One region of the Bacillus sp. 1NLA3E genome, then DNA from elsewhere that is predicted to be linked to it. Evidence: riboswitches for the same ligand, from Rfam matches in the RefSeq annotation. Region 1 holds a riboswitch; each other region holds the start of a gene.
The links. Region 1 has a riboswitch for S-adenosylmethionine ahead of B1NLA3E_RS21475 (methionine ABC transporter ATP-binding protein). Riboswitches for the same ligand answer to the same signal wherever they lie in the genome.
Positions count from the first base shown of each region.

Region 2: it holds a riboswitch for S-adenosylmethionine, as region 1 does, so the genes downstream of both, B1NLA3E_RS13465 (methionine biosynthesis PLP-dependent protein) here and B1NLA3E_RS21475 (methionine ABC transporter ATP-binding protein) in region 1, are expected to answer to the same signal.
Region 3: it holds a riboswitch for S-adenosylmethionine, as region 1 does, so the genes downstream of both, metK (methionine adenosyltransferase) here and B1NLA3E_RS21475 (methionine ABC transporter ATP-binding protein) in region 1, are expected to answer to the same signal.

Region 1 covers NC_021171.1:4,474,877-4,478,159, forward strand. Annotated here, with positions in the region: gene psiE (phosphate-starvation-inducible protein PsiE) at 1-172, opposite strand, end outside; gene B1NLA3E_RS21465 (OsmC family protein) at 482-940, shown strand; SAM riboswitch class I at 1,043-1,144, shown strand; SAM riboswitch class I at 1,220-1,324, shown strand; gene B1NLA3E_RS21475 (methionine ABC transporter ATP-binding protein) at 1,430-2,461, shown strand; gene B1NLA3E_RS21480 (methionine ABC transporter permease) at 2,451-3,101, shown strand; gene B1NLA3E_RS21485 (MetQ/NlpA family ABC transporter substrate-binding protein) at 3,117-3,283, shown strand, end outside.
Region 2 covers NC_021171.1:2,845,627-2,848,909, forward strand. Annotated here, with positions in the region: gene B1NLA3E_RS13460 (YitT family protein) at 1-694, opposite strand, end outside; SAM riboswitch class I at 1,116-1,230, shown strand; gene B1NLA3E_RS13465 (methionine biosynthesis PLP-dependent protein) at 1,315-2,427, shown strand; gene metC (cystathionine beta-lyase) at 2,427-3,283, shown strand, end outside.
Region 3 covers NC_021171.1:3,838,472-3,841,754, forward strand. Annotated here, with positions in the region: gene asnB (asparagine synthase (glutamine-hydrolyzing)) at 1-113, opposite strand, end outside; gene metK (methionine adenosyltransferase) at 284-1,483, opposite strand; SAM riboswitch class I at 1,734-1,878, opposite strand; gene pckA (phosphoenolpyruvate carboxykinase (ATP)) at 2,180-3,283, shown strand, end outside.

The DNA.
Region 1 (3,283 bases):
TATAATTATGATGGCTTCCCTCCTCCACCAACAATTTACAAAAAATGAATAATTCCTTCACTAATAGAAATGATAAAATAATTGCTAGGAAAACGAGAGAAGAATTCAAAACGATTTGAAGAATCTTAGGAATAAAACTGGCAAAATCTCTCTTCACCTTAACCACACCCATTTCCCCCTTAGGTACAAGCTCATTATTTGGCCCCTCGATATACCAACACTCCTTTGCTAGATAACATAAAAGGTACACTTTAGCCTACCTACATTATATATTAAAGATTATTTATTAATTAACTTCTACAATATTAATTAAAAATGGTGAAGACTCTGTTAAGATGTATAATTTACTCCGTTAACCTCCCCCTATTCTTTCCAATATTATTTAAGAGTTAGCATGTTATTAATACAATTTGGGAAAATAGAAGTCTATAATCGTAGGTGAGGTCGATAGTTTTTAAATTGAGAAAGGTAGGTCTTTAATATGCCCAAAACATTATTCAAAGCTACTGCTCATTTACAAGACGGAGTCCAAGTTAAAGTACGGTCGAGAAATTTTGAGATTACAATTGACGAGCCAAAAGAACTCGGTGGAACTGATACAGGAATGAATCCTGTTGAGTTGGCACTATCTGCATTAGGGGCATGTCAAGCTATTGTCGCCCGGGTGTATGCTAAAAAATTTAAAATCAACTTAGAAAAACTTTGGATAGAGGTTGAAGGAGAGCTTAATACCGACGGTTTTTTGAATTTGTCTGATGTACGACCAGGATATAGTGATATTCGCTACAACATTCATATTGAAACAGATGCGCCAAGAGATAGAGTAGAAGAATTTGTAACATTTGTAGAAAGCAAATGCCCAATTGGCGATACACTTGCTAACCCCGTCAACGTTAAGCGAAATGAAATCATTATTAAATCTGTTTTAGGTAAGAGTTGACGACTTATTTTGCATCCCCATTAGAAAAAAATTTGACATTTTGTTTTTCTTGCGTTAAATTAATACACAAGTTAAAAAAATAATTAAATAATTCGAAATTACTTCTTATCAAGAGAGGTTGAGGGACTGGCCCTATGACACCTCGGCAGCGGAGCTTTACTGATTCTGTGCCAAATCCAGCAAGTAAAACTTGAGAGATAAGAAGAGGACTAACGTATTTTATCAATTTGCCCTCTTCTTTTTCAAGAAGAGGTTTTTTATTTTAATTGAATAATCATTTTCTTATCCAGAGAGGTTGAGGGACTGGCCCTATGACACCTCGGCAGCGGAATCCAATTGGAGACTGTGCCAAATCCAGCAAGCAGATCGCTTGGGAGATAAGAAGAGCTTCTTGCCTTTATTTTGCATTGGCATACCCTCTTCTTATTTCTAGAAGAGGGTTTTTATTTTACCAAAAACGGGAAGTTTCCCAAAAAGGGGTCATGCTACATGATCGAATTTCAGAGTCTAAAAAAGGTTTATGAAAGTGGCGGGCAGCGGGTTGCCGCGCTCGATGGAGTTAATTTAAAAATCAATAAGGGGGAGATTTTCGGAGTCATCGGCTTCAGTGGTGCAGGCAAAAGTTCACTAATCCGATGTGTAAACTCGTTAGAGCGGCCGACCTCTGGGAAAGTCATCGTCAATAACCACGACCTGACCTCCCTTTCCATCAAATATATCCGGGAAATCAGGAAAAATATCGGGATGGTTTTTCAACACTTTAATCTATTAAACTCAAAAACCGTCTTTGCCAACGTGGCCATGCCGCTCACTCTTTCCAAAGTTCCCAAGGATACCATCAAGAAACGTGTTCAGGAATTACTAGAATTTGTCGGGTTGGCCGACAAAGCAGATTATTATCCCGACCAGCTCTCTGGAGGGCAAAAACAGCGAATCGGGATAGCGCGAGCATTGGCGACCCAGCCTTCGATTCTCCTTTGTGATGAGGCAACGTCAGCACTCGATCCGCAAACGACAGGCTCGATCCTACAGCTATTGAAAAAAATCAATAAGGAATACAACATCACCATCCTCATCATCACTCACGAAATGGCGGTTATCAGAGAAATTTGCGACCGAGTAGCTGTGATTGAAGCTGGCAAAATCATTGAAGAAGGCACAGTATTTGACGTCTTTTCCGCACCAAAAACAAAGACGGCCAAGAACTTTGTCAGCTCAGTCATGAACGATCAACTCCCTGATTCGATTAAAGAACTCATTCAAAAACACGCAGGTATGCTAAAGGTCTTTCGAATTAACTTTGTCGGCAATTCAGCGGGGCAGCCGCTCCTTTCAGAACTTGCCAAAAAGTTTGATATTCATATCAATGTCTTGTTTGGAAATATTACCGAGCTTCAAGGCACACCCTTTGGAAACTTAATTGTTGAATTCCAAGGAACAGACAAAGAGATTCTCCGTGCTTTAACTTATATCAACCAGAAGGAAATAAGCATAAAGGAAGTGAACGCACATGCTAGTTAATTCAGAGCAAATCATTTCTGCTTTAGTCGAAACGATTCAAATGGTCGCCTTCTCGCTCCTATTCTCAGCCATACTTGGGCTGCCACTGGGAATCTTGTTAGTCGTAACACGGAGAAATCAGTTGCTTGAGAATGTGCCATTTTTTAATGTATTGAGTGGCATTATTAATATTTTTCGATCGGTTCCGTTCATTATTTTGCTGGTGGCGATCATTCCCGTGACAAGGCTGATTGTCGGAACATCAATTGGAACCGCAGCGGCAATCGTCCCGCTCGTCTTCTATGCCGGACCATATATTGCAAGATTGGTAGAAAACTCCTTGCTGGAAGTGGATCCCGGTGTTATTGAAGCGGCGGAAGCAATGGGTGCCACCCCGTGGCAAATTATTTTCAAATTCCTCATTCCAGAAGCGCTCAGCTCGCTGGTTCTGGCATTCACGATTGCCACCATTGGTCTCGTTGGTGCATCAGCGATGGCTGGAGCAGTCGGCGGAGGCGGTCTTGGTGATTTGGCCATTACATATGGTTACCAGCGTTTTGATACCATCACGATGCTCATTACAGTAGGAATCCTGATTGTGATCGTTCAAGGACTACAATCATTAGGAAATATTTTAGCAAAAAAAATCAGACGAAGATAACTAGGAGGAAACAACATGAAAAAGTTATTATTATCAATCATTATTTTTACATTGGCGGTACTTGGTGCTGGTTGCTCTGAAACTACACAAGGCAAAGAAAACAAAGTAAACAAAGAAAGCAATGAATCAGTTAAGGTCAAGCTTGGAATTAGTGGAACGGATACTCGGATTTGGGACTTTGT
Region 2 (3,283 bases), 1.6 Mb from region 1:
CTAAACGTGCAAGGATTGCATCACCCACAACTTGATGGTATTCACTAATGATCCAAACAGATTTAGACTCATCTAGTCCAGCGATTACAATATCAATCGTTTTAAAAGCAATAAAATACGCAATGGATGAGTACATTGCACGCTCCCATCCAAAAACAAATCCTCCATATGTAAAAATAAATAGATTAAAAAACATAATCATTTCACCAACTGAAAAAGGTAGCTTTTTAGTTAATAATATCGCCATGATTTCCGTTCCATCTAAAGAGCCACCATAGCGAATGACCATGCCTACACCAATCCCTAAAACAATTCCACCAAATACTGTTGCCAGTAATAAATCCTCGGTTAACACCGGAAAACTATGTAAATAGCCTGTTGTAATCGATAAAACAGTTATTCCAAGCAAGGTGGACAGTGCAAAAGTCTTTCCGATTTGCTTGTATCCAATAAAGAAAAATGGAATATTTAGCGCAAAAATAATAGAGCCTAATCTCCATCCAGTAAAATGTGAAAGGATAATTGAAACTCCAACAATGCCCCCATCTAAAATCATATTCGGTACTAAAAATTCCTCAAGACCTATGCCCATTAGCGTTGACCCTAGGACGATAAAACTTACTCTTTTTAAAAGTTTCACCAACGGGAGGCCTTTATGTGGATTTTGATATTGACCAAGATTTGTATTAACCATTAATCAAGTCTCCCCTTTTACTTATCATACCTTTTTTTCCCCTTGCATGTCCCCCACCCTGCTTAATGAAGGTTGAGAGATAATTTATTTTGGCTGTGTTAAAGCACAATGTTGTTTTTTTGCACAATGTTGATTGGAGTGGAAGGCGCGAGACTCCTGCGGGAGCAGTGGGACAGGTGAGACCCCGCAGGCGCTTTAGAGCCGAGGAGGCTCACCGCCCACCCCGCGTAAAGCGAAGCGCCTGGAACGGAAATCAACATTCTAGTTTAACAGAGCCTTTATTTTTTAAAAAACCTAATCCGTTCAATAGATTTTTCTTCTATCGAAATAATTATTTTCTTAATAAATCGAATATTTAATAAAAGTAATTGACTTTTCAATAGGTTTTATAGTAAAGTTTAGAAAAAATTAAATAATTAATTTCTTATCCAGAGAGGTCGAGGGTATGGCCCGATGACACCTCAGCAACCATCAATGTTTTTACCATTGAAAAGGTGCTAACTCCAGCAAGTTTTATAAAACTTGAAAGATAAGAAGAACGGCTGATTTTTCATTAAACACTAAAGTCTTCTTCTTACAAGAGGGCTTTTTTTTATTTTTTCTACGAAGGAGTGGCGGCCATGTACAAAATTGATACAGTACTAGCGCAAATTGGTAATCGGAGTGAACAAACAACGGGAACAGTGAATCCCCCGGTCTATTTTTCAACAGCATACCGACATGAAGGAATTGGACAATCAACAGGTTTTGACTATATCCGTACTGGAAATCCAACTCGTCAAATCCTCGAGCAAGCAATAGCAAACTTAGAAAATGGCGACCATGGCTATGCTTGTAGTTCAGGAATGGCCGCCATCCTAACCATCCTTTCCATTTTTCAGGCAGGAGACGAATGGATTGTTTCCAAAGACTTATATGGCGGGACCTATCGCCTATTAGAGCAGGGTTTTAAAAAATGGGGATTAACATGTCATTATGTTAATACCAAAGACCCTGAAGATATATCCAAACACATTTCTCCCAAGACAAAAGCGATTTTTCTTGAAACCCCAACAAATCCTTTAATGGAACAAACAGACATTAGTGCCGTTGCAGCACTTGCGAAAGAATATGGGATATTATTGATCGTTGATAACACGTTCTTTACACCACTTCTTCAAAAGCCGCTTAATTTAGGAGCTGATATTGTCATCCATAGTGCTACGAAATATCTTGGAGGGCATAATGATGTCCTCGCAGGTTTGATTGTGGCAAGAGGGAAAGAACTATGTGAATCCCTCTCTCTATTTCATAATGCTACTGGCGCTGTGTTGAGTCCATTTGACTCATGGCTATTAATGAGGGGCATGAAAACACTATCCCTTCGGATGGACCGACATGAAAAAAATGCAAAAGAAATCGTCCAATTCTTAACAGCACATGAGGATATCGTGGATGTCTTGTACCCTGGAAAAGGAGGAATGGTCTCCTTCCGAATTAAAGATGAATCATGGGTAAATCCATTTTTACAGAACATGAGGCTAATATCCTTTGCAGAAAGCCTAGGTGGAGTTGAGAGTTTCATTACATATCCAGCAACTCAAACACATGCTGACATTCCTGAACACATTAGGTTAGAAACGGGTGTCTGTAATAGGTTATTACGTTTTTCAGTTGGTTTAGAGGACTCAGAAGATATTATTGAAGACTTAAGCTATGCATTAAAGAATGCAAAAACGGAGGTAGAAGTTTAATGGAAGAGAACACTTATTCATTTGAAACACGATTACTTCACAATAGCCATAAAATTGATCCAACAACAGGTGCGGTGAGTGTCCCAATCCAACACGCCTCTACGTTTCATCAGTTTGATGTTGATCAGTTTGGAAAATATGATTACAGCCGCAGTCTAAATCCAACAAGGGAAGCGTTAGAGGAAGTGATTGCAGAATTAGAAGGAGGTACTCGGGGATTCGCCTTTTCATCTGGCATGGCAGCTATTTCGACTGCCTTCCTCCTTTTATCACAAGATGATCATGTCGTTATCACAGAAGATGTTTATGGTGGAACATTCCGTATGGTAACCGAAGTCTTAACCCGTTTTGGTATTGAGCATACCTTCGTGGATATGACGAACCTTGAGAAAGTAAAACAGGCGATCCAACCAAATACAAAACTTTTTTATGTGGAGACGCCTTCCAATCCATTGTTAAAAGTGACTGATATCAAAGCCATTAGTGAGTTAGCAAAACAAAATGGAGCCCTAACTTTTGTTGACAACACATTTCTTACTCCTGCATTACAACGTCCGCTAGATCTTGGGGCCGATATCGTCCTACATAGCGCCACTAAATTCCTTTCAGGGCACAGTGATGTTGTTGCTGGGTTAGCTGTTGTTAAAGATGAGGAACTTGCTAAAAGGCTTGGTTACTTACAGAATGCCTTTGGGGCAATATTAGGAGTTCAAGATGCATGGCTTGTCCTTAGAGGATTAAAGACCCTTCATGTCCGCTTAGAACACTCTGTTAAATCTGCCGCAAAAATTGCTGCATTTTTACAAACACATCCTTTAGTTGAGAAGGTGTACTATCCCGGGCTAATCGACCACCC
Region 3 (3,283 bases), 640 kb from region 1:
TCATCATCAGGACCGCGATGTGTAATAATCGTATTCATATTTTTAAACTGTTGAATTTGTTCTTCGGTATATTCTTGTGTTTTATCATGTACACAACCAATGAAACCACACATTATGTACGTCACCTACTCCATTTCAAACAAGCGTCCACTAGCAAATAGGAGGACTCTCATCATTTAATTTGATTCTTCTCTTTTTAAAATCATACTCAATATAATAACATAAAATAGACCTAAAATAAAAAACAGGAGTTACACTTTCGTGTAACCCCCCCGTTTTTCTTTTATAGGTTAGCTTGTTTTAATATGCCTTCTGCTTTATCGGTACGTTCCCATGGAAGATCAACATCTGTTCTTCCAAAGTGGCCGTAAGCAGCCGTTTGCTTATAAATGGGACGACGAAGATCTAGCATTTTGATGATTCCAGCAGGACGAAGGTCAAAGTTGTTGCGTACGAGGTCAACGAGAACATTCTCACTTACTTTTCCTGTTCCAAATGTATCAACAGCAATCGATACAGGTCGTGCAACGCCAATCGCATAAGCAAGCTGAACTTCGCACTTTTCAGCGAGACCAGCAGCAACAATGTTTTTCGCAACATAACGTGCAGCATAAGCAGCAGAACGGTCAACTTTTGTTGGATCTTTACCAGAAAACGCGCCACCGCCGTGACGAGCATAGCCACCATAAGTATCAACGATAATTTTACGACCAGTAAGACCAGCATCTCCTTGAGGACCGCCAATAACGAAACGTCCAGTTGGATTAATAAAATACTTTGTATTTTCATCGATTAGTTCTTTTGGAACAACCGGATTGATAACATATTCCTTTAAATTGCGTTGAATTTGCTCTAACATTACCTCAGGATTATGCTGAGTTGAGATGACAATTGTATCAATACGAACTGGCTTGTCATTTTCATCATATTCCACAGTTACTTGAGTTTTTCCATCTGGACGAAGGTACTCAAGAACTTTATCCTTACGCACTTCTGCTAATCGACGAGCAAGCTTGTGTGCAAGCGAAATTGGGAGTGGCATAAGCTCTTTTGTTTCATTACAAGCATAGCCAAACATTAAGCCTTGGTCTCCTGCTCCAATTGCTTCGATTTCTTCATCAGACATTAGACCTTCACGTGCTTCAAGGGCCTGATTAACACCCATAGCAATATCAGGACTTTGTTCACCAATAGAAGTTAAAACCGCACAAGTCTCAGAATCAAAACCATATTTAGCACGATCGTACCCGATACCTTTAATCGTTTCACGAACAATCTTTGGAATATCCACATAAGTAGATGTAGTAATTTCGCCAGCAACTAGAACTAATCCAGTTGTTACTGAAGTTTCAGCAGCAACACGGGCATTAGCATCCTTCGCTAAAATAGCATCTAAAATGGAATCAGAAATTTGGTCACACATCTTATCTGGATGACCTTCAGTTACTGATTCAGAAGTGAACAAACGACGTTTTGTGGACATCTGAATTCCTCCTTTTCCTTATAACGAGATTAACAGCTGAACCCCTTATATTAACCTCAGATTGATACGGTACTCATTCCCTATGTAGTATGAAATAAACATGGAGTTCTTATCCCAATTTATCGTGTATGAACTATATAGACCTGGGATTATTAAAAGCACACATGTTTTCCATTTAAAAGGCGACAAAATAAAAAACCCTTCCTTTTAAATGAGGAAAGGTTTTGAGCAAACTAATTTGCGCCTTTCACTCTTATCGTTCAAGGTCATATGCCTTGCGTCAGGTTAGCACCTTGCTAGAAAGAAAGTTTGTCAGAGAGATTAATCTCGGTTTTCTTTTATAGCAGGTTGCTGGGTTTCATTGGGCCTGTCCCTCCACCAGCTCAGGATAAGAGAGTATCCGTTCAAGGTTGAATAATACCGTATAGTGTCAAATGATGTCAATCGTTTTTTATAAATGTTCACTAATTATATAATAATGGAATTTAGCATCGTTGTGCATGATTGACCCTCATAACACAATACAGGATAACCTATTTAACTTATTAGTTTAATTAACAACGTTATTTAACTAAAGAATGATAAGGTGAACTATAATTTTTTTAAAAATCGAGTTAATAGTATAGATTATTAACTCGAATGTGTTATACTATTCACAACACTCAAAAATATTTGATAAAGGAAGGTATTTATCAGATGAATTCTGTAAGTATTTCTAATGAACTAAGTAAATTATTAAGTGGTAATAACATTAAGATTCAACTTTCAGTTCCCCAGTTAGTTGAAAAAGTATTAGAGCGAAAAGAAGGAATTATTTCATCAACTGGCGCTGTCCGTGCCACCACTGGAAAATATACTGGCCGTTCACCTAAAGACAAGTATATTGTAGAAGAAGCTTCATCAAAGGACAAGGTCGAATGGGGTTCTATAAATACACCGATCTCTGAAGAAGCATTTTCAAAGCTTTACAATAAAGTCGTAACTTATTTACAAAAACAAGAGGAAGTTTTTGTCTTCCGTGGTTTCGCAGGGGCAGATAAAAAATATCGTTTGCCAATCCAAATAATCAATGAGTATGCTTGGCATAATCTTTTTTCTCATCAATTATTCATTCGTCCAGACGAAAAAGAACTAGAAGAGCACAATAATGCATTTTCGGTTATCTGCGCACCTAACTTTAAAGCAGATCCTGCTGTTGATGGTACTGCGTCAGAAACCTTTATCATTATTTCTTTCGAACGCAGAACAGTTTTAATTGGCGGTACAGAATATGCTGGAGAAATCAAAAAATCGATTTTTTCTATTATGAATTACTTGCTTCCTGAAAGCGGAATTCTATCTATGCACTGTTCGTCAAATGTTGGGGCAGAAGGCGATGTTGCTTTATTCTTTGGTCTTTCTGGAACTGGGAAAACAACTTTATCAGCAGACCCAGACCGTAAATTAATCGGTGACGACGAGCATGGTTGGTCAGCAAATGGTGTCTTCAATATTGAAGGCGGTTGTTATGCAAAATGCATCAATTTATCTCGTGAAAAAGAACCACAAATTTTTGATGCAATCCGCTTTGGTTCTGTCCTTGAAAATGTTGTTCTTGACGACGAAAGCCGTATCGCCGATTATGATGACACTACCTTAACAGAAAACACTCGTGCAGCTTATCCATTACAAGCAATTAGCAATATTGTTGATCCAAGTGTTGCTGGTCATCCTAATACCATTATTTTCTTAACAGCTGATGCTTTTGGAGTATTACCTCCAATCTCGAAGCTTACTAAAGAACAAGCTATGTACCATTTC